DNA from 2 places in the Rhodoglobus sp. G.S.23 genome. Region 2 is predicted to be linked to the other one. Evidence: predicted binding sites of a transcription regulator. Region 2 holds the regulator's gene; the other holds the start of a gene.
What was found. The regulator LexA, encoded in region 2, represses DNA repair genes until DNA is damaged. The targets are predictions, from matches to a motif close to TCGAACANNTGTTCGA.
Positions count from the first base shown of each region.

Region 1: the regulator LexA is predicted to act here: its motif matches at 6,873-6,888, upstream of AC1ENN_RS06415 (Rv2578c family radical SAM protein).

Region 1 covers NZ_CM155237.1:1,332,754-1,344,419, reverse strand. Annotated here, with positions in the region: gene AC1ENN_RS06470 (MerR family transcriptional regulator) at 1-209, opposite strand, end outside; gene ftsR (transcriptional regulator FtsR) at 437-1,135, opposite strand; gene AC1ENN_RS06460 (FHA domain-containing protein) at 1,135-1,644, opposite strand; gene AC1ENN_RS06455 (CDP-alcohol phosphatidyltransferase family protein) at 1,689-2,273, opposite strand; gene AC1ENN_RS06450 (hypothetical protein) at 2,357-2,800, shown strand; gene AC1ENN_RS06445 (RNA-binding S4 domain-containing protein) at 2,800-3,198, shown strand; gene AC1ENN_RS06440 (DUF4287 domain-containing protein) at 3,195-3,485, opposite strand; gene AC1ENN_RS06435 (SRPBCC family protein) at 3,498-3,983, opposite strand; gene AC1ENN_RS06430 (ArsR/SmtB family transcription factor) at 3,988-4,353, opposite strand; gene AC1ENN_RS06425 (thioesterase family protein) at 4,424-5,209, opposite strand; gene AC1ENN_RS06420 (Rho termination factor N-terminal domain-containing protein) at 5,313-5,579, opposite strand; gene AC1ENN_RS06415 (Rv2578c family radical SAM protein) at 5,773-6,864, opposite strand; gene AC1ENN_RS06410 (GNAT family N-acetyltransferase) at 7,003-7,467, shown strand; gene AC1ENN_RS06405 (hypothetical protein) at 7,464-7,658, shown strand; gene AC1ENN_RS06400 (hypothetical protein) at 7,694-7,819, shown strand; gene AC1ENN_RS06395 (LLM class flavin-dependent oxidoreductase) at 7,816-9,186, opposite strand; gene AC1ENN_RS06390 (flavin reductase family protein) at 9,332-9,910, shown strand; gene AC1ENN_RS06385 (hypothetical protein) at 9,921-10,445, opposite strand; gene AC1ENN_RS06380 (NYN domain-containing protein) at 10,596-11,552, shown strand; gene AC1ENN_RS06375 (LLM class flavin-dependent oxidoreductase) at 11,617-11,666, opposite strand, start outside.
Region 2 covers NZ_CM155237.1:1,222,666-1,234,331, forward strand. Annotated here, with positions in the region: gene dapF (diaminopimelate epimerase) at 1-396, shown strand, start outside; gene AC1ENN_RS05825 (class I SAM-dependent methyltransferase) at 434-1,057, opposite strand; gene hflX (GTPase HflX) at 1,099-2,649, shown strand; gene lexA (transcriptional repressor LexA) at 2,700-3,389, opposite strand; gene AC1ENN_RS05840 (LysM peptidoglycan-binding domain-containing protein) at 3,620-3,982, shown strand; gene AC1ENN_RS05845 (histidinol-phosphate transaminase) at 4,094-5,182, shown strand; gene hisB (imidazoleglycerol-phosphate dehydratase HisB) at 5,179-5,784, shown strand; gene hisH (imidazole glycerol phosphate synthase subunit HisH) at 5,784-6,416, shown strand; gene priA (bifunctional 1-(5-phosphoribosyl)-5-((5-phosphoribosylamino)methylideneamino)imidazole-4-carboxamide isomerase/phosphoribosylanthranilate isomerase PriA) at 6,496-7,245, shown strand; gene AC1ENN_RS05865 (SseB family protein) at 7,270-8,037, shown strand; gene AC1ENN_RS05870 (DUF1844 domain-containing protein) at 8,034-8,384, opposite strand; gene infC (translation initiation factor IF-3) at 8,693-9,310, shown strand; gene rpmI (50S ribosomal protein L35) at 9,303-9,497, shown strand; gene rplT (50S ribosomal protein L20) at 9,516-9,902, shown strand; gene AC1ENN_RS05890 (TrmH family RNA methyltransferase) at 10,007-10,810, shown strand; gene AC1ENN_RS05895 (amino acid ABC transporter ATP-binding protein) at 10,884-11,636, shown strand.

The DNA.
Region 1 (11,666 bases), 110 kb from region 2:
CGCTGTGATCCTGATCCTGCTGCGCCACGAACGGTTGGCTCAACAAGCTCTGTGCGGGCCCAATAGTCGAGCTGGCGGTAGCTGATTCCTGCTGCCCGAGCGGCGACCGCACCGCGGTAGCCTGCTGAGTCATCGAGGTCGGGCATTCCGTCAGTGAAGAGAAGGCCAAGATCGTAGCGTGATGTCTCGCTACGGCTCAATTCACTCATGGCATTGCCCCTCTAGATTCTGATTCGACCAGCACGAGAAACGATCAACCTTCATGTTGAAGTTGACGCTTAATCTTTCGTGTTACCCCACGGTAGTCACGCCCGCCGCATCGATCAACGACATTCGCAAAAACTCCGCGGCGTGTCGGAATTAGTCAGGGTAACTGTGCCAACGTCAGCTAATCGCGCCCGGCCACAACCAGAAAACGATCAACGAATCGACCGTACTACGAATCGAGTCGACTAAGGGCAGATCGGATAAGACTGCTGCGAACAATCTCTAGCTGGCCCGCAATTTCACGAGCCATCTCTGCAGCGCGAGCCCGGCTCGATGCATCCTTGCGACGAGCTACGGGCATCAGTGCGCTCTCAATGAGCCCCAACTCGCGCTCAGCGGACGCACGGAAGCCACGCAAGTGCCTCGGCTCAATTCCACTGCGCTGAAGCTCGACAAGCGACTTCAGTACCGCAAGCGAATCTTCGCCAAAAACATCGGACGCCACGATAAGCGACGACGAAATCGCATCGCTCAAAAGCATGGGGCTTGCGCCAGCTTCGCGAATTAACTCTTCCCGCGTGAGCTTGCGCTCGGCCGACAGCATCGATGCTGCCGCAACGGCACCACCAGGAAGTTCAGGAGTGCGCCCGGCATCCATTTCTTCGAGGTAGCCACGGATTACCTTGAGCGGCAAATAATGGTCTCGCTGCATGGAAAGCACAAAACGAAGTCGCTCCATATCGGACGACGAAAACTTGCGATACCCCGACGCCGTTCGTGCCGGCGCCACGAGTTTGCGCTCCTCAAGAAACCGAAGCTTCGACGGAGTGAGATCGGGAAACTCAGGACTGAGTTTTGCGAGAACTTGCCCAATACTCAACAGTACTGGCGCTGGAGCTTGACGCGCTTGACGCGCAACCCCAGCCACTAATTACCAGCCGCCGACGGAAGGTCACGGCGAGACGCGTAAAACGTCAGCCTGTACTTGCCAACCTGAACCTCAGCGCGGTCACGAAGAACCGCGGTCGACTCGATGCGGTCACCCCCGAGATACGTTCCGTTGAGCGAGCCCAAATCCTTAACATCGAATGTTGTACCGCGACGCAAAAACTCGACATGACGACGCGAAACAGTCACGTCATCGAGAAAAATATCCGCCTCGGGATGACGACCAACAGTAGTGATGTCGGCATCCAGCAGAAAACGTGCACCAATATTTGGTCCGCGGCGCACAATCAGCAGCGCAGAACCTGAAGGCAGCGCAGAAATTGCTGACTGCTCATCGACCGAAACATCGGCGCCCATTGCCGCGACCTGAGCCGCGAACTCGTGACTATAAGTAGCAGTGGTGTCGATTCGCTCGACAATAGGCTGCGCGGACGTCTCGTCAGCCGACTGCATGTCGGCGCCGTGACCACTATTCATTGACTCAACCATCGCAAACCTCCCTGACTGAACAGCGTATCGGATCGGAGCACTCCTCAACCCCTCGGAATGCGAGAAATTCGGACCGATTGTGCGACATAGATGAACCCAGCCCACCAATACAAGAACGCACCCCACAAAGCGAAAGCCCAACCGATGGGATCAGTGGCCCACGCGACGTCAGGAAACGCCTGCCCGAGCATCAGGATTGGAAGAGCATAGAACAGTGCAGCTGTCGCAACTTTGCCGAGGTGATGAACCGGGAGCGGGCCAAATCCATAGTTAGCCGAAATGAGTCCCAAAATTACGAGCATGATTTCGCGCGCGACGATGATGATGAAAAGCCACCACGGTATGACATTCCGTGCCGCCAAACCAATAAGTGCCGCAAAAATGAAAAGCCGATCGGCAGCGGGATCTAGCAACTGCCCCAATCGGGTGATCTGGTTGAATCGTCGCGCAATAACGCCATCGAGAAAGTCACTCACGCTCGACACGACAAGAACGACAAGCGCAAGAGCATCCTGTGCCGAGATGATGAAAAAGAGGAACACCGGCACGAGTGCGAGTCGGATGAGACTCAGCACATTGGGCACAGTCCAGACACGGTTGCTGATCTCGGGTGAACTGCTGACTGCCACACTTCGAGTGTAGCGAGCATCCGACCACGAAATGCCGCGATCGAAACAGGAACTTGCTAGCCATCAGGCGTAGCCTTAGCCCCATGTCATGCATCCGCTTTAATACTCCGGCGCAGCGGGCCCAAATGCGGGCAATGGCCCCATCGATGCTCACTGCTGAAGAGGCCGCTGATCTTCACCCAGCACCAGAAGTTACCCCAAGCAAGATTGCTCGACTGCGCATCTTGGCTGGCGACCCCAACCCGAAAATTCGTGAAAGTGCGGCGAGCAGCCACAACACGCCCGTCGACGTGTTCGAGGTGCTGGCTCGCGATACTGACGAGGGCGTTCGCGCCTGCGTGGCACGCAACGAATATGCGCCGTGCGACGTGCTGCGGATGCTCGTGGATGACCCCTCGGAGAAGGTGCGGGGATTCCTCGCCATCAACTACTTCGTTCCCGAGGACACCATGAGCACGCTCGCCGCCGATGACAACGCCACAGTGCAGCGCCTTGTTCGCTGGAAAACTGAACTCGCCAGCGCCTAGTGGCTGCAGGCACAGTACGCGTCGATAGCTGGTTGTGGGCAGTGCGCGTCTTCAAGACCCGCTCACAAGCCACCGCAGCCTGCCGGGCCGGACACGTCAAAATCGGCGGTACGAGCGCAAAAGCCGCGCATCCGGTGCGAATTGGCGATGAGGTCCGCATTCGCATTGCCGGATTCGACCGCATCCTCGTTGTCAAACAGACCATCGTGAAGCGAGTCTCAGCAGTCACTGCCGCCGAGAGCTTCATCGATGAGACTCCTCCGCCACCCTCCCGCGAGGAAGTGGCGCTGGCACCCCGCCGTGATCGTGGAGCGGGTCGACCTACCAAGCGCGAGCGTCGCGAGCTGGAGAAGCTACGGGGTCGCGACGAATCGGATTCGCGACCACGCGACGACTAGTTCGGCTTCGTTGCGATTCCATCGAGCCAAAGCACGTCAGCTTCGTCACGATGAGCACCAGCGGTGCCCACATGCTTTGCGTCAATGTTTGGGCCTTTGGTGATGACGTGCACCATCGCCATGCCGTGCCCACGCCCCAGACCGTAATCGTTCTTGAGCCACTCCAGAATTTCAGCGGCCTTGACCGATCGGTCCGCAAGCCCCTTCTGCTCTGCGATCGCGATGAATTGGCGAGGCGTGAGACCGGTCTTCTGTTCTACCGCGTCCAGGTAAGCCTGAAATGACATCCCGCTTCCTGCCTAGCCTTCGTCAAGGATGGCGCGGATTTGGCCAAGAGCTTCGCGCATTCCCTCTTCCATGCCCATCTTGATCATTTCCTCGAGCTGAGCGGCTGACTCGAATCCTGAATGAATCGTGAGCCGGGTTCCGTTGTCTACAGGCTCAAAGACGAGGCGAGCGATCGTAACACCGAGGTCGCCACTCGGCTCACCAGCATCATCCGCAAATCCATCTTCTATCGATAGCTCGCGCGGTTCGACAATAGAGGTGAACTTCCACCAGCCATGCATCTTCTCGCCCTCAGGACCCGTCATGTAATAGTGGGCGCGACCGCCAGGCTCGAACTCGAATTTCACAAACGTCGCCGGCCACTCGGGTGGCCCCCACCAGCGCTCAAGTTGCCGAGGGTCACTGACCAGTTGCCAGGAGCGCTCAAGCGTGGCGGGAAACTCGGCGGTCGTCGTGAGAGTCAGTGCCTCAACATCGGTGTGGCTCGTGACGTTCATTGCTTCACCTGTTCTTTCGTTCGTTGTCTATGTCATTGGGGTCGTCGTTGAGCACAGCGGCCATGCGCAGCGCTCGCTTCTCCCACACCTCTTCAAAGTGCGAGAGAAGTTCTTGGATTCGATGAATGGATGTCAGATCGCCGCGAACTATTTGCTCACGGCCGCTGCGCTGCTTCGACACAAGCCCAGCCGCCTGCAGCACGGCAACGTGCTTTTGAACCGCGGCAAAACTCATCTCATAGCTGCTGGCGAGACGCGAGACAGAGATTCCTTCCCGCATTACGCGCGTGACTATGTCACGACGTGTGGAATCAGCGAGAGCGCGAAACATCGCGTCCACTTCGGCGTCTGTTACTTCATCTACAACCATTTGGTTGTAGATTACGCTCGCAGGACGGGCAACACAAGACCCACATGAGAATTAATTAGCAGGTGGATGCTTACAGTTTGCGGAGCGTCAGGATCTGCTCAGCTCGACCGAATGGTCCGCTCAGATCGTGGAGGACAGTCGATGTCAGGCCGACCCCATCAGCCCCAAAATTTACGGCATTCTGCAATCCAAGCCACTCCCCAGTTGGCGCACGATAGAGATGGATCTGCAAGTCAACATTCGGGAAGGCGTACCCGCCCTCCCCCGGCTTGACGCGCGTGGCGATGCCATTGCTCGTGTCAACAAGCCCCATCAGCCGCACAAAATCGCTTACCGGCTCATCTGTCAACAGAGGATACGGTGTGCGCAACCACACGCGTCCGTGTCCAGGACCATGATCCGGAAGAGCCCGTGCGTCAATCGATTGAATGTAGCCTCCTGGCCACTTCGAGAGATTCACTGCGCCAGTTGCGTGCTCGGGAGCCAACATCCGTTCGTCGACAACTCCTTCTACTGCTGAGGTGTCGGAGGTGTGAAGACGCCACGCAGTCGCTCGAACTGCGACACGACCCGCAGCAACGAGCTCAGCTTGGACAAGTTCGATTGTGCGCCCCGGCCTCAGCAGCGTTGTCTTCACTTCGAAAGCACCATCAGGAATGAGCCCGAGGATCTCGTAGCTGATGCGTGCAATGCGGAGTTCTGTCCGCGCTTCGAATGACTCAAGCGCGTGCGCCAGAATTCCGGCAACCGGAGCCATGTGCTGCTCGTGCGGATTCCACGCTCCTTGTGCGTGAATCGTGGACTCAAAATGAGTGTCGTCGTGGCGAACGTAGTAGGCAGAAGCTTGAGAGGTCACCGCACCAGCCTAATGAGACGGTCTCCCGGCCGCAGCGTGTGCACCACATTTGCTCACTCACGCTCAGGCACGAGGAGCCGTATCGAACCGCGTCTCGGCACTCCTAGTGTGCGCGCAGCTTCGCGATCAGGTCGTCCTTGTTGAGCGAAGAGTATCCGTGCAGGTCCAGTTCGCGGGCCCGATTCTGCAATTCTTTGACTGTCCAGTCTTCGTAGGATCCTGACTCTCCCCCTCGTCGCCCAACTTCGGATCGTCCATCCCGTGCCGCCGCGTTCGCAATGCGCGCTGCTTTCTCCGCTGACGCACCGTCGTTGCGGAGTTCCTCATAGAGCTCCGGGTCCTTCACCCGTGAATTCTTGTTGGCAGGCATCTTCGTTTCACTCCCCAAGTTCGATTCGTCTCCATTAGGGGCGTCAGCTTCGACCCCTTTGCTGCGCGAGGCAGCATATTCACGATAAACACGGGCGGACTGAGCCCCCACAAATTTCTGAGAACGTCGAGCGAACGTGGAGCCTGCTCCCAGATCGCGGCGAGCAGGAATGGGTGCGAGTATGCGCGAACCGCTAAAACAACATGGGTTGCGGCATCGCCCTAGCGGCCAAGGCTGGCGGCATTTCTTCCGCGATTAGCGATCGCTCCCCATTGACGTCGCGCGTACTTACGGTGGCACGCGAACCAACGATTCCTGTCGCTGGGTCAAGTGCGGTTCGCTCGAGACCGTGCCGACGGATAATCGGACGCAATTTGGCTGCTAGCCAGTGACGATATTCCATGGGAGCGTAGGTGCCGCGTGAATACATTGAGTGATAGCGCTCGAGCAATTCCGGATGCGCCGCTTCTAGCCATTGGAAGTACCACTCCTTGGTCCCGGGCTTGAGATGAAGGGCAGAATAGGCAATTGATGTTCCGCCGGCATCCTTCACCGCGGCAACTGCACGCTCCAAGTGATCACGCGTATCGGTAAGAAACGGCAGGATCGGCATGAGAAAGACTGCGCAATCGAGGCCAGCATCTCTCACCGCAGTTACTGTGGCGAGGCGTGACTTCGCAGTCGGCGTACCAGGCTCGACCGACTGTTGCAGCTCATCGTCATAGATCGCGATCGACATCCCGATATCGACGGGTACGTGCTCGCTTGCCTCTTTCAGCAGTGGTAAATCTCGCCGAAGCAGGGTGCCCTTGGTGAGAATCGAGAGCGGCGTTCCCGAACCGGCCAATGCAGCGATGATGCCCGGCATCAGCCGGTATCGACCCTCTGCGCGCTGGTAAGGGTCAGTGTTGGTTCCTAAAGCAACAGCGTGCCTTCCCCAGCTGGGCTTGCTGAGTTCTTTGGCCAGCACCTCAGCAACATTGACCTTCACCACGATTTGAGTGTCAAAGTCTTTCCCTGAATCGAGGTCGAGATATTCGTGCGTCGGTCGAGCGAAGCAGTAGGTGCACTGGTGAAGGCATCCGCGCATCGGGTTGATGGTCCACCCAAACGGCATATCGCTTGCGGTGGGGACTTTGTTGAGGGCGCTCTTGGCTAATACCTCGTAGAAGGTGACGCCCTGAAAGTCTGGCGTGCGAACCGTACGCACAAGATTGTTGAGCTTCGCAAGGCCGGGCAGCGCGTTGGGGGCCTCACTGCTGACCTGTTGCCCGCTCCATCGCATGCTTCTATTCGAACATATGTTCTAATCAATGGCAACTTCCGCTGATGCGGCACTAAGGCCCCCGCCCACGCTGATAACGTCATAAGAGTGTTTTCCAAAGTGACGGTCCCGACAACTCTCCACACGCGAGATGGTGAAATGACGCTTCGGTATTCCGAATTGGGCGACATCGACACCATCCTTCAACTTCTGGCGGATGACCCAGTGAGCGCCTTGCGGGGAGATACCGCGCGCCCCGAAGATCGCCCGGCCTACGAAAAAGCGTTCCACGCGATCGCAACAACTCCCGCGAACGCATTGCTTGTTGTCGTTGCCCCCAGTGGTGATGTCGTGGCCACCATGCAATTGACCGCGATTCCCGGGATGGCGCGGCGAGGTTCACACCGCCTCCAAGTCGAAGCCGTTCGGGTTGCGGCAAGTCAGCGCTCATCGGGCATCGGCGGCGCGATGATGCGGTGGGTCATCGACATCGCAGCGCCAACACTCGGCGCTTCGCTCATCCAACTCACATCGGATGAGGCGCGCACCGACGCGCATCGCTTCTACAAGAAGCTGGGCTTCGAGGCATCGCACATCGGGTTTAAGTATTCGATCAAGCTATGACCTCAGTCGCCGACGCCAAAAACGACGGCGTCACCCTTCGTGACCTGCGTCTCAGCGACGGTGATGCAGTCTTCGAGTGGATGCGGGATCCAGAGTCGGTCGCGATGGCCGCATTCACGGCACCAGACCCCGACGACCGGGCCGAATTCGATTCCTGGTTTCTCGCATTCTCGCGAACCCCGACGTTGTAGCCTGCGCGATCTACCGCAGCGGAACTCTCGCCGGAATGATAGCCACCTTCATGATGGACGACCAGCGAGAGCTCACCTACTGGATCAGTCGTGAATTCTGGGGTCAAGGAATCGCCAGCGTGAAACGGGACACCGAAGAGATCATCTTCGAGCTTCGCTAGGGACGTCGGCGATAACTCGCCCCTGCATGCTCGGCTGGCAGCCGGTTTCCTCGTCCGTGAAGCTTGTTGCGCAGCGTGCCCTCCACGTATTCCTCAGGATATAGACCCCGCTCGCGCAACACAGGGATGACGTGCTCTACGACATCTTCGAAGGTACCTGGCGTAATGGCATACGCAAGATTGAAGCCATCAACGTCGGTCTCTTCTACCCACTGTTGCAGCTCATCCGCGATTTCCGTGCCCGAGCCAATGATGAACGGACCCAGACCCCCGATAGCGCCGAGTCGGGCAATATCGCGAACTTTCCACTCGCTTCCGTCATTGTTTGCCTGCTGAAAGTTGGCGACTGTTGACTGGATTGCATTGCTTTTGACGTTGCCAATGGGCTCATCGAGGTCATATTCCGAAAGGTCAATCCCCATCCATCCGGACATGAAGACGAGCGCTCCCTCTTCGCTGGCGTAGCTGAGAAAGTCGGCATACTTCGCGTGAGCTTTCTCCGTGGTGTCATCCGTGATGATCGTGAGCAGTGTGTAGATTCGCGCAGAATAGCGATCACGGCCAGCCTCTTCAAGAGCATCCCGGATGCGGCCAACCGTTGCCTTGAGTCCCGCTTTAGTCGAGGCAGCAACAAAGATCGCTTCGGCGTTGCCTGCCGCGAACTGGATGCCCCTCGGTGATGCGCCTGCCTGGTAGATCACCGGGGTTCGCTGCACCGACGGCTCTGACAAATGGATCCCGGGAACCGTGAAATGTTTGCCCTTGTGCTCAATGTCGTGAACTTTGCTTGGGTCGGTGAACACACCGGTTTCGCGATCACGAATAACGGCATCGTCTTCCCACGAGCCCTCCCACAGCTTGTAGAGAACTTCGAGGTATTCGTCGGCGTGGTCATAGCGATCATCATGCTCGAGCTGATCATCATTGCCCATATTGCGGGCTGCTGAAGGAAGATAACCGGTGACGACGTTCCAACCGATGCGCCCCTTGGTGAGGTGATCAAGCGTCGACATGCGACGCGCGAAAGGGTACGGATGTTCGTAGGCCGTGCCGGCGGTAATGCCGAATCCCAAGTGTTCCGTGACATGCGCCATGGCCGAAACGAGCAACAGTGGGTCATTCACCGGAACTTGCGCGCCGTGGCGAATCGCAGCCTCATTGGAACCCGCGTACACATCGTAGGTACCGAGGACATCCGCAATGAAGATGCCATCAAAGGTGCCACGTTCGAGCAGCTGGGCAAGTTCCGTCCAATAGTCGAGGTCTTTGTAGCGCCACGATTGGTCATCGGGGTGGCGCCACATTCCTGACGACTGATGGGCGACGCAGTTCATGTCGAAGGCGTTGAAGCGAATTTGTTTAGGCATGCCACCATGGTGCGCCGAGCAGCCATTCACTGCACCTGGCAGTGAAACAAAGGACGAAACACAGAGAAATAAAGCGACACATTCTCGCTTCGCTGGCGGATGCGGCGCATTCTTGTTCGCATCCCCACAACCTTCGGATGGACGAATGCAGACGACAGCGAAACATCAGACTCTCTCGCACGATGAGGCGTACAGCCCCGATGAGCGCACCTCGCCCGAAACTGAGATCAGTGGCGACGATTTTGCTCGCGCCTTTCGTCACTATCCTGGCGGTGTTGCGGTCATCACCGCCGACTCCCCCGACGGTCCCGTTGCCCTCACAGCGACATCGGTTGTTTCTGTGAGCGCGGTACCGCCGCTCCTCGCGTTCTCGATCAGCCATCGTGCATCCACCGCCGCGAGCATCCGGAGCGCCAGCTCCTATGTGGTCCACTTCTTGGGAAAAGACCAACTTGAAATCGCGCAACTGTGCGCAACTAGCGGTGTTGATCGATTTTCTGACACCAGTTTGTGGAGACGACTGCCGACCGGTGAGCCGTACTTTCCGAGCGCACCAGCCTGGGTCGCAGGAACGCGGGTCGATCAACTCGACGCGGGAGCCGCATCCATAATTTTGCTTCGTGCGACACAGTCCGCAGTCGATTCTGGGGCAGAAGGCACTCCACCGCTCGTCTATTTCAATCGCGGTTGGCACCAGCTCGGCGAACACTCACAAGTGAGCTAGCCCAGCGGAACTAAACCGGTGCAACCTCTGACGCCGACTCGTCATCGCCCCACGACTCAACTAGTGAGATCCGGCCACGGGAATCCTTTATCGCAAGAGTGAGCGCGATTATCGCGGTGGCAATGCCAATGACGCCGAGCGGATTTGCGATGCCAATGGCTATTCCTAGTGCCGGCTCGTACGGACCGCTAATTATGGTCTGAAGCCCCTGAGGTGTTGAATCCGGAATCGTAAGCCCCAGAAGAAATCCGCATATCCCGGAGGCGATGAGCAAGGCTCGGGTTAAAACCCGCGTCTCGAACCCGCGACGTGCCGTGCGCCGAACTGCCAGCCCGGTCAGAACAAACAAGACCGCAAAAATGAGTCCGAGCGTTGCAGCGTAGACAATCGTGAGGTCACCCCCGATGCCAAAGAGGTGCCGACCGAACGATATCCAGCCAGCCAGACCGATGCCTGCCACGATTACGGCAACACCGGTGTGGCCTTCCCGCGGGATCCCGGGGGTGGCTCGAACCCGAATTGCACTGTAGCTCATGACTTGCTCTCCATCACTCTGATCGCCCAATGGTAGCGACGATGAGGTTCCCCCAGTCGCTGACTCGCGCGGCGTGTACTGCTAGCGTGAGCCGAAGAAGCCTCAGTAACGTTGTGCGCGAGGTGGACCGCTCTAGCCGGAGGAGACCCCATGCCCGCTTCCACAGAAGGACGCGTTGCCGTCTACATCGATTTCGACAACATCGTGATCTCGCGCTACAACCAAAAACACGGCAATGGTGCGTTTCAGACGGACAAGGTTCGGTGGCACGTCTCAAACCGTGCAAGCACGACGCCGGTCGGGACCAAGCTCGCGGACGCCGAAGTCGACGTTGAGGCCCTGCTCGACTACGCCTCCTCGTTCGGCACAGTTGCGCTCAGCCGCGCCTACGCCGACTGGTCTTTACCGGTCAACTCGAGCTACCAGAAACAGCTCATCAACCGCGCTGTCGAACTCGTGCAACTCTTTCCGCTCACAGCTCAAATGAAGAATGGGGCGGACATCCGGCTGTCTGTTGACGTCATGGAAGACCTTTTTCGTCTGCCCGACCTCACTCATGTGGTGATCGTTGCTGGCGACTCAGACTATGTGGCGCTAGCGCAACGCGCCAAGACCCTTGGTCGCTTTGTCGTCGGTGTCGGAGTCGCTGGTGGCACAAGTCAAGCGCTTACCTCCTCGTGCGACAAATTCGCCGACTATGACTCGCTGCCGGGTGTTGAGTACGGCGCCAGTGCGAATGAATCGCCGGTCTCCGCCTTCACCGCTGCACCACCCGCCACAGACGACGGGGCAACAACGACACCTACTCCCGAATCTAAGTCCAGCGCAAAGGCCGCTATCACCGATCCGCCGGCAACTAAGGTATCTCCATTCAAGGTGCTAGTGCGCGCTATGCGACTAGTGCAACAGAAAGAGGATTCAGAGTGGCTCCACAGCTCCGCGGTCAAGAATCAGATGCTCAGAATTGATCCGTCGTTCGATGAATCTTCGTTGGGCTTCACAACTTTCAGCGAGTTTGTGAAGTCTCGCCTATCGCACGTTGAGATGCGCGAGCATGACGGCGTCCGGCAGCTTAGACTCCGCACCAACGTGACACTGCCTGAATAGCGAGCCTTGGTTCTGTGCAATAAATCAACCGGAGATCGCGTGCCAAAAGATGCGTCTTGGCGCGTTAGGCGAGCAGTTGCTCCGCCAGCAGTTCAAGAGCCCGCACGCGCGCAG
Region 2 (11,666 bases):
GTAGGAAACCCCCACGTGGTCGTTGCTCTCGCCGAAGAATCAGAACTCGACGGTGTTGACCTCGGCTACATCCCTGTAATCGATCCTGTGCCCGAGCACGGCGCGAATGTCGAGTTCGTGGTGCCGGCGGATCCACTCGTCAAAGACGGAGTTGGTTCGATTCGGATGCGCGTGCATGAACGCGGCAGCGGGGAGACCTTGTCGTGTGGCACTGGGGCCGTAGCAGCAGCGCTTGCCATTCGTCACTACGCGGGCCCGAACGCACCGCATCAGTGGCGCGTTACGGTGCCGGGCGGCACCGTGGTTGTGCGGATGTTCCCGACCGAAGACGGCGAACACGTCTCGCTCAGCGGTCCGGCGGAACTCGTTTACACCGGCAGTCTCGAACTGGCTTAGTTTCCGCGCTGCAGAGCGGCTAACTGCCGAGATTTTGTTAGTTCGCGTCGGTTGCGCGTTTGTGCGCCCGTAATACGCGATACCCCTTGCTGATGGCGGCGCGACTGAATGTGAAGTTGTCAGGGAATGCGGACTCCATCCAGCGATGTAGGGAATCCGAGCCGAGGTTGCGTTGAACAACGAGCCAGGCATCCGCATCCATTTCGAGCCTCGGCAGCCACGTTTCAAGAATGTTGTGAAGCTCGCCCTTGCCTACGCGAATGGGCGGATTCGACCAAATAGTCATAAACGTTATGTCTTCGGGAACATCTTCGGGCAGAACCGCGTTAATATTGGGTATGGACAATTTCTTGGCGTTTGCGCGCACCAGATCCAGTGCGCGCTCGTTGACGTCCACCGCCCACACCGTTGCATGAGGTGATTCGAGGGCAAGGGTGAGCGCCATCGGACCCCAACCGCACCCGAGATCAAGCAAGTTACCTCCCGGAGGAGGCGCTGGCACGTTCGACAAGAGAACTTGAGTTCCCGCGTCAATGTGCGCGGGGCTGAAGATCCCATTTGACGTGACAAGTTCTCGCTCGACGCCAGCAATGGTCGCGTGAATCGTCCGCAATTTGAGATCACTCTCGGGTGAAGACGAGAAGTAATGCTCGTTAGCCATGAACAGAACTTACCGAAAACTAGAGAAGTAGGGTTAACCCAATGACGCGAAACACGACAGAAACCAGTATCGAGGCCAACAACGGCGACGACGCCGAGCGTTCCGTCGAGCGCGTTCTCGCCAGCGAAGGCTCCACTCATGCTGCCGTAACGCGCTTCGGTGCTGGGGCATCTGGGGCGCAAGCGCTCCAATCGGATGCTCATTATGAAGCCGACCGAGACGGCGACCAGTTTGATCGAGACGACCGGCACGCACTGAAGCGTGTTCGAGGGCTCTCAACAGAGCTTGATGACGTCACCGAGGTCGAGTACCGCCAGCTGAGGATCGAAAACGTTGTGCTGATCGGAATCTACGGTCAGGGAGCGCTTCGGGAAGCGGAGAACTCACTTCGGGAGTTGTCCGCTCTGGCAGAGACCGCAGGCGCAGTGGTGCTTGATGGCCTCTTGCAGAGCCGTTCGCACCCTGACCCAAGCACGTACTTCGGTAAGGGCAAAGCAATTGAGCTGCGCGACGTTGTAGCCGCTACCGGCGCGGACACTGTCATTGCCGACACAGAACTTGCTCCCAGCCAGCGTCGTGCACTCGAAGATGTCGTCGGCGTGAAGGTGATCGACCGCACAGCGGTGATCCTCGACATTTTCAGCCAGCACGCGACAAGCCGTGAAGGCAAGGCTCAAGTGGAGCTAGCCCAAATGGAATACCTGCTTCCACGACTTCGTGGTTGGGGTGAATCGATGTCTCGCCAGGCCGGTGGCCAAGTGGGTGGCGCCGGCGCCGGTATGGGTAGCCGTGGTCCTGGTGAAACCAAGATTGAACTCGATCGCCGTCGCATCCACACTCGCATGGCTCGCCTACGCAAGCAGATCAAGGGATTCGCGCCCGCTCGGGAGGCGAAACGCGCCAACCGTGACCGGTTTGAGGTGCCAAGTGTCGCTATTGCCGGCTATACCAACGCAGGCAAGTCGAGTTTGCTCAACCGTCTGACTCGCGCCGGCGTGCTCGTAGAGAATGCGCTCTTCGCAACGCTCGATGCCACTGTGAGACGTTCGGAGACAGCAGATGGCCGGCTATTTACGCTTAGCGACACTGTTGGTTTCGTGCGCAATTTGCCGCATCAGCTTGTGGAAGCGTTCCGGTCGACCCTCGAGGAGATCGGGCAGTCTGACGTCATCGTGCACGTTGTTGACGCCTCCCACCCAGATCCCGGTGCTCAGCTGAGCACGGTGCGCGACGTCATCGGTGAGCTGGGTGCCCGCGACATCCCTGAAATCGTTGTCTTCAACAAGAGCGACCTTGCGGATGACGACCAGCGTTTGTTGATTCGTGGACTTGAGCCGACGGGAATCTTTGTTTCTGCCCGCTCGGGTGAGGGCATCGACGAATTGAACGCGCGTATTGCGGAACTTTTGCCAGCTCCGGAGGTCGAGGTGACTCTGCTCGTGCCCTATGACCGTGGAGAAGTCATCTCGCGCCTCCACGTGCAGGGGCGCGTGTTGGCGACGGACTATCGCGAAGATGGAACCCAGGTGCGGGCGCTTGTGCACCCGGCTCGACTAGCCGAGCTCGAAGAGTTCGTGAGTAAAGCTTCGTAGCGTCTGGTCGCGAGCTTGCGCGTTGGGCGCGAGCTCGCGATTAAACCTGCTTAGAGCGAGCGCAGTACCGTAACGACTTTGCCGAGCACTGTGGCGTAGTCACCGAGAATGGGCTCAAAGTTGGAGTTGCGTGGCAGTAGCCATGTGTGACCGTCGCGTTGACGAAATACCTTGACGGTTGCTTCGTCATCGAGCATTGCGGCAACGATGTCGCCATTTTCGGCTGTCTGCTGTTGGCGCACAACAACCCAGTCGCCGTCGCAAATGGCAGCGTCGATCATTGAATCTCCGACGACCTTCAGCATAAACAGGTCACCTTTGCCAACAAGTTGGCGGGGGAGAGGGAACACTTCTTCAATGTGCTGCTCTGCAGTGATGGGGATACCGGCGGCAATGCGGCCGACGAGCGGAACCATCGCGGCATCACCCATCGATGGGCTGATCGTGCTGGATTCGTCGACGGCGCTTGGCACGTCGATAAGAACTTCGATGGCGCGGGGGCGGTTGGGGTCGCGGCGCACGTAGCCGCTGAGCTCGAGCTGGTTGAGCTGGTGGGTAACGCTCGATAGCGAGGAGAGGCCGACAGCGTCTCCGATCTCGCGCATGCTCGGCGGGTAGCCCTGAGTAGCGACTGCTCGCTGAATCATCTCGAGGATCGCGAGTTGTTTCGCGCTCAAGCTGGTTCGCCGGCGGGTGCCACGCTCTGCGGCGTCGCCATTTGCGGCTATTGAGTCGGTCACGAGTCCTCTATTTCTGCCTCTAACGATTCCAATGTCAGTGGCTCATTCGAAACTGTATCCGCAGAACAAGCCAAAAACAAACATTTGTTCGAGTGTCGCGAGGCAATGTCGGTGGCTTGTTCGAATATGTACTTGAAATTAGAACAATTCGAATGTATGTTCGGAACACAGCTTCGCACCCGACTCTCCCGGCCGAGAGTCGGGTGCGGGAACCCCTAGAGGAGAATTTGATGTCCACTGCAGTGATTGCACCCAACGCGGAATCCCGTGCTCGGCAGTCCGCACCGCGTCTTCGCCTCACAACGCGTGGTCGCGTCGTCTTGATGACGCTCGCGGCCACGCCGTTGGTTGTTGCGGCTCTCGTTTTCTCCCTCAACGGTGGTGACGCTGCCGCTACGTTGGAGTCAAACGAGAACGCGTTCGTTTACGTCGACGTTTCCGCAGGCCAGTCGCTGTGGAACATCGCAGAGACCCATGCTCCTGGGCACGATCCGCGCGATGTTGTTGCTCAGTTGATTGAGCTCAACCAGCTTCCCTCAGCAGATGTCTTTGCGGGTCAACAGCTCGCGATCCCTGCCAGCTTTTCTGAATAGAAGCGCGCGCTAGCTCTTCGCGCGGTTCGCTCGTGGTGCATGCGAGAACGTAGAGGCTGATTGATTGAGGCAGCGTGACGCTTGTCAGCCGTCTGCATCTAGCATTGTGGAGTGACTTCGCTTTCAGATCTCCCTATCCGTGACGACCTTCGAGGGCTCAAGCCCTACGGTGCACCTACCGATCCGGTGAGCATCCAACTCAACGTCAACGAGAACACCCACCCCATCCCCGAGGCGGTGGCCACCGATATTGTGATGGCGCTGGCAAGAGCAGTGATGACCGCAAATCGCTATCCCGATCGAGAGTTCACTGAACTGCGGGAGAGTCTCGCCGAATACCTGGGGCACGGCCTCGCCGCTGCGAACATCTGGGCAGCAAATGGTTCCAATGAGGTACTTCAGCAAACGCTTCAGGCCTTCGGCGGTCCAGGCCGCAGCGTTCTCGGATTCCCGCCCACGTACTCTATGCACCCCATCATCGCCTCAGGCACCGGCACCGAGTGGGTTACGGCTTCTCGTGATGCCGGCTACGACCTCACTCCCGAAACAGTGGTGGCGGCGATAGCTGACCTTTCGCCGGACATCGTGTTTCTCTGTTCGCCGAATAATCCCACCGGCACTCCCGTCAGCAACGAGACGGTCGTCGCCGCCTACGACGCGACCGACGGTATCGTGCTCGTCGATGAAGCCTATGCAGAGTTCTCCGACCGCGAGACGGCGCTGTCACTGCTTGAGGGACGGCCGCGCCTCATTGTTTCCCGCACCATGAGCAAAGCGTTCGCGTTCGCCGGAGCTCGAGTGGGGTACTTGGCCGCCGATCCGGCTATCGCCGATGCCCTCAGACTCGTACGATTGCCGTACCATCTCTCCGCTTTGACGCAGGCGGCCGCAGTTGCCGCGCTTGCTCACGCCCCTGAGATGCTCGCGATGGTTGGGGAGATTAAAACTCAGCGCGACCGGATGAGCGCCGGGCTTGCGGAGTTGGGGTTCACCCCCGTACTGACCGAAGCAAATTTCGTGCTCTTCGGGAATGTTGCGGATCCGCAAGCACTGTTTAACAAGTTGCTCATTCAAGACATTTTGATTCGCGATGTCGGTATACCTCACCACTTGCGGGTCACTGCAGGCACTGAAGCAGAGACCACGGCATTTCTGGATGCGATGGCTGACCTCCAAGCGCTCGGTAGAGTTGAGCAATGACTTCACAGCGCACCGCGACGATCACGCGCGAGACCAGCGAGTCGAGTATCGAACTCTCGATCAATCTCGACGGAACAGGTACCTCATCCATTGAGACGAGCGTCCCGTTTTATGACCACATGCTCACCGCATTCTCGAAGCACTCACTGATCGACCTCACTGTGAAGGCGACCGGTGACACTCACATTGATGTCCACCACACTGTGGAAGACATTGGCATCGCTTTGGGTCTTGCCATCAAACAGGCGCTCGGCGACAAGGCCGGCATTTCTCGTTATGGCGATGCGCTTGTTCCTCTTGACGAGGCGCTTGTTCGAGCGGTTGTCGACGTCTCGGGTCGTCCGTACCTCGTGCACACGGGGGAGCCTGCCGGGTTTGAGATGCACTTGATCGGTGGACACTTCACGGGATCGATGGTTCGTCACGTTTTCGAAGCGATCAGCTTCAACGCGGGTATTACCGTTCACATCACTGTCTTGGGTGGGCGTGACCCCCACCACATCGCTGAGGCTGAATTCAAAGCCTTTGCTCGTGCGATGCGCGGTGCTGTTCAGCCCGATTCCCGTGTCACCGGAATTCCGTCAACAAAGGGTGCGCTCTAGTGGTTGCGCCCTCAGTTGTCATTCTGGATTACGGATCGGGCAATATCCACTCTGCGGCTAAGGCTCTAGAGGCTGCCGGCGCGAGCGTGCGATTGAGCGCTGACCGTTCTGTTGCTGAGGCCGCTGACGGGCTTCTCGTGCCAGGGGTTGGCGCATTTGCTGCTGTCATGTCGGCACTGGAATCAGTGCGCGGTGGTGCGATTATCGAGAAGCGCCTGACAGGCAGCCGCCCAGTGATGGGGATTTGTGTCGGAATGCAGGTGCTGTTTTCTTCCGGCGATGAGCACGGTGTTCAGACCGACGGACTCGATGAGTGGCCGGGTGTTGTAGAAAAGTTACCTGCTCCAGTTTTGCCCCACATGGGCTGGAACACGGTCGAGACTCCCGACGACACGACTATTTTCGATTCGATTCGCGACGAGCGATTCTATTTCGTCCATTCCTATGCTGCACAGCAGTGGACACTTGACGTTCAGCCCCCATTTCCACAACCCAAGCTCACGTGGGCAGACCACGGCGGTCGCTTCCTCGCTGCCGTCGAAAATGGACCCCTGACGGCTACTCAATTTCACCCGGAGAAGTCTGGCGAAGCCGGAATCCGACTACTAAGCAACTGGTTGGAGACGCTCTGATTTTGCGTCAGTTCGACGTGCACTAGTATCGGATGCTTGTGCGCGGCGTTCCGCGATCAGGTCTTCAGAGAGCAAATCTATGAGCGAGTTCAATAAAACACCCAGCCTCACACTTCTGCCTGCCGTCGATGTCGCTGACGGTAAGGCCGTTCGACTCACTCAGGGCGAAGCGGGAACCGAGAAGAGCTACGGCGACCCGTGCGCGGCGTCGCACGACTGGGTTGACCAGGGTGCGGAGTGGATCCACTTGGTGGATCTTGACGCTGCCTTCGGTCGCGGCAATAACCACGCGATGATCAAGAAGGTCATCAAGTCGACGCCGAAGCGCGTCAATATTGAACTTTCTGGCGGCATCCGTGACGATGCGTCTCTCGAGGCCGCGCTTGCCACCGGCGCGAAGCGCATCAATCTCGGCACGGCAGCGCTGGAGAATCCTGAGTGGGCTGCCCACGTAATCGCTGAGTACGGCGAGGCTATTGCCGTTGGTCTCGACGTGCGCGGAACGACGCTCGCTGCTCGTGGCTGGACTCAAGAGGGTGGCGACCTGTGGACGGTCCTCGACCGTCTCGAGTCAGCCGGATGCTGCCGCTATGTGGTTACTGACGTGACTAAAGACGGCACTCTCCAGGGCCCGAACATCGATTTGCTTCGCCAAGTGATGGATCGCACTCACCGCCCGGTTATCGCCTCTGGTGGCGTCTCAAGTCTCGATGACCTCATCGAGCTGCGCGAACTCGTGCCTCAGGGTCTCGAAGGTGCGATCATCGGCAAGGCACTTTATGCCAAGGCTTTCACCCTTGCGGAAGCACTTGACGTTTCATCGCAGTAACTATTTTTTGCATCGGACGCTGATATGAACTCGACAGACTCCGCCGGCACTCCTTGGGAGGGTCGCTCGTTCGAACCGAATCCTGCTCCCGATGACGACGGAACAGCACCTGTTGCGCTCATGGCCGTCATCACTCGGTTCCATCAGGGCAATGCGACTGAGGCAGACGTAGTTGATTCCATTCGTGAATCTCGGCTTCTCATCCCGTTGCTTGCGAAGGCGGGGGAGACGGAGACCACCGAAGCCGGACTCACGATTGACAAGACTCAAGAGTTATCGATCGTGACGGTGACGGGCCCGGATGGTCGGGCAGTTCTGCCGGTGTTTAGTTCGGTCACTGCGATGAGTAATTGGAACCCGGACGCTCGCCCCGTTCCGGCAGCCGGCACCCGCGTAGCTCTCGCCGCTGCGAGCGAGAACACTGATCTGGTCGTTATCGATCCACTGAGTGACAGTGAGTTTGTTATCCGTCGACCCGCGCTGTGGTCGATCGCGCAGTCAACTGACTGGACTCCCAGCTATTTGCGCACCGACGTGCGAGACGAATTCGCGATAGCCGCTGCAGAAGAAGCCGACGTTGCTGAAATCCAGTTGCTCGCGGGAGATCCGGGGGCGCGATTGCAGGGCCCTGAACTGGTTGTTCAAATCGCTATGAAGCCGGGGCTTGACCGCGAAACGCTCGATGCCACGATGGATCGGATGCGCGAGCGCTGGGCTACTTCCGAACTCATCGCGCAGTCGGTCGATTCTCTGGCAGTGCAGGTAGTTCGAGCGCCGGAGTCGTCGCTCTAGTTCACTGGCCCTGTCCATTTTTCGCCTGGACCCTGACCGGGTGCATCAGGGATGGTGGATGCTTCGCGGAACGCGAGTTGCACTGAACGAAGGCCATCGCGCAGGGGGCGAGCGTGGTGGTTGCCGATCTCCGGCGCTGCTGCGGTAACCAAACCGGCGAGGGCATTGATGAGTTTTCGCGCCTCGTCGAGGTCTTTTTCTGATTCCGCATCTGGTCCGTCGGAGAGCCCGAGTTTTACTGCTGCAGCGCTGAGCATGTGTACGGCAACGGTGTTAATTACCTCTACCGCGGGCACCTCAGAGATGTCTCGAGTTTCATTGACGTCGTCATTGGTGGGCTCGCTCATGATGTCCTTCGCTAATTGGGGTTCGCTCTGCTATCCTTATGCAGGCCCGGGGCTTGCCCCGGATACGAAAGTGGAGATTCTCCCACCTGTCAACCGCATACAAGGTTACCGGGTAGTTACACCCCGCATGGTTCGCTTGCGGTGCAGTGTGTGTAATCAGTTGTGATTATGCCTATTGTTCCGGATGCTCGCCTGCAGCTTTAAAGGGTGTTGCAGCGTTCTGCTGCATTTGATCCTCTTTCGTGCCACGGCATCCGCCGAACTGTATTTCGTGAAACGCTCCGCGTACATGAAGTGCACCACGAAATGTGAGGAGAACACGCATCAGCGATCCCCGTACCAACGACCGAATCCGAGTTCCTGAGGTCCGTCTTGTCGGACCCGGCGGTGAACAAGTCGGTGTCGTCTCAATTGACGTCGCCCTCAAGCTCGCCCAAGAGGCAGATCTAGATTTGGTCGAGGTTGCTCCCAGCTCAAAGCCTCCCGTTGCCAAGATCATGGATTACGGCAAGTTCAAGTACGAAGAGGCGCAGAAGGCGAAAGAAGCTCGTCGCAATCAGACGAACACGATCCTCAAAGAGGTTCGTTTCCGTCTGAAGATTGACACGCACGACTACGAAACCAAGCGCAAACGTGCTGAGGGATTCCTCGCAGGCGGCGACAAGGTCAAAGCAATGATCTTGTTCCGTGGCCGTGAGCAGTCTCGCCCCGATCAGGGTGTGCGTTTACTTCAGAAGTTTGCCGAAGATGTGTCGGAATTCGGTTCAATCGAATCAACGCCGACTATTGACGGTCGCAACATGGTCATGATTATTGGCCCACACAAGACCAAGGCAACAGCGAAGGCTGAAGCCGAGGCCCGCAAGGTTGCTAACAAGAAGCCTCGTGAGGCAGAAGTTCCAGAGAAAGAGGAGAAAGATGCCTAAGCAGAAGACGCACTCAGGCACCAAGAAGCGTTTCAAGGTCACCGGTAGCGGCAAGGTCATGAAGCAGCAGGCTGGTATGCGACACAACCTCGAGGTTAAGAGCAGCAAGCGTAAGCGCGCGCTCAACCAGGATCAGGTCATCGCACCGCAGGACGCCAAGACAATCAAGAAGCTTCTCGGTAAGTAAAGGGTTTAGGAATACATCATGGCAAGAGTTAAAAGGGCGGTAAACGCTCACAAGAAGCGTCGGGTTATCCTCGAACGCGCCAAGGGTTACCGCGGTCAGCGTTCGCGTCTCTACCGCAAGGCCAAGGAGCAGGTTACTCACTCGCTCGTCTACGCATACCGCGACCGCCGCGCCCGCAAGGGTGAGTTCCGTCGTCTGTGGATCCAGCGCATCAACGCTGCGTCACGTGCAAACGGGCTTACTTACAACCGCCTCATCCAGGGTTTGAACCTGGCTGGAGTGCAGGTTGACCGTCGCATCCTCGCTGACCTCGCCGTCACCGAGCCTGCTACGTTCGCGTCACTGGTTGCAACCGCTAAGGCTGCACTTCCTGCTGACACGTCAGCACCGCGTTCGGCTGCCTAGGCAGTCGCACCACACATCGTGCAACGGCACGCTGTACAGGCCATTTCGGCCAGTACAGCGTGCCGTTTCTCTTATATTGGGCGGCCGAGTCTAGGGTTGAAGACGTGATTGATAACCCGCGCTCACCACGCGTCCGAGCCGTGGCCAAACTTGAGAAGAAGAGCGCTCGGTCCGAGACCGGGCTCTTTCTGCTGGAGGGCCCGCAGTCAGTCTCTGAAGCCCTCAATTTTCGGCCGGAGCTCCTCGTGGAGCTATACGCCACTCCTACCGCACTAGAGCGTCACACTCATCTCGCTCGTGCGGCTGAAGAAGCCGGCATCGAGATCGAGTTTGTTACCGAGCAGGTAATCGAAACAATGGCTGACACCGTAACGCCACAGGGTGTTATTGCCGTGTGCCGTCAGTTCCCAACATCGGTCAAGGACCTACTTTCCGGTGGGCCCAAGCTCATCGCGATCCTCGAAGAGGTGCGCGACCCCGGCAACGCGGGAACAATAATTCGAGCCGCGGATGCCGCTGGTGCCGATGGAGTGATCCTGACCGGTCGAAGCGTCGACCTCTACAACCCCAAAGTAGTGCGAGCAACAACCGGTTCGCTCTTTCACCTTCCTGTCGCTGTCGGCGTTGAGCTTGAGGCTGTTCTTGAGCGTGTCAAGGGCGCCGATCTTCGAGTAATTGCGGCAGACATCAAGGGTGGCGATTTACTCGCAGCGCGCAACGACGGTGTGCTCGATCATCCGACCGCCTGGTTGTTTGGCAATGAGGCTCGTGGACTGACTGACGAACACTATGCGCTTGCCGATTGGGTCATTTCGGTGCCGATCTATGGGCACGCAGAGTCGATGAACTTGGCGACAGCGGCATCGGTTTGCCTTTATGAGAGTGCATTCGCTCAGCGCAACAACTGATTCTGTGTCACGAGCGTGTTACAACTAGGCGTGCCGTTTGACCCTCGTTGGAGGCATGTGGTTGTCTTGCAATATGGCAGCACAGAGCGGTGAACCTCTGGTCGTAGTCGACCATGTCAACAAACATTACGGTGAGCTGCACGTGCTCAAAGACATCACAACCACGATTCATCGTGGCGAGGTGGTGGTCGTTATCGGGCCTAGTGGTTCCGGCAAGTCCACACTGTGTCGTGCGATCAACCGTCTTGAAACCATCGACGATGGCACGATCACGATCGATGGCAAGCTTCTTCCCGAAGAGGGCTCCGGGTTAGCAAAGCTGCGGGCAGACGTCGGAATGGTCTTCCAGTCGTTCAACCTCTTTGCGCACAAGACGATTCTTGAGAACGTCACGCTTGGCCCGCGCCGTGTGCGCAAGATCGGCAAGGCCGAAGCTGACAAGCACGCGATGGAACTCCTCGACCGCGTGGGTATCGGCAACCAGGCATCCAAGATGCCGGCTCAGCTTTCTGGCGGTCAGCAGCAGCGAGTAGCTATTGCTCGTTCGCTCGCGATGGATCCCAAGATCATTCTTCTCGATGAGCCAACGTCTGCTCTCGACCCCGAGATGATCAACGAGGTTCTGGATGTCATGGTCCAGCTCGCGAAGGATGGCATGACCATGCTGGTTGTCACCCACGAGATGGGCTTCGCTCGCAAGGCCGCCGATCGAGTCATCTTTATGGCGGATGGCGAAATCGTTGAAGAGGCCGAGCCCGAGCAGTTCTTCACCAACCCTCAGTCTCCGAGAGCGCAGGACTTCCTCTCGAAAATTCTTACTCACTAAAGCAGCGAGTAATTTCACCACAGCATAAGG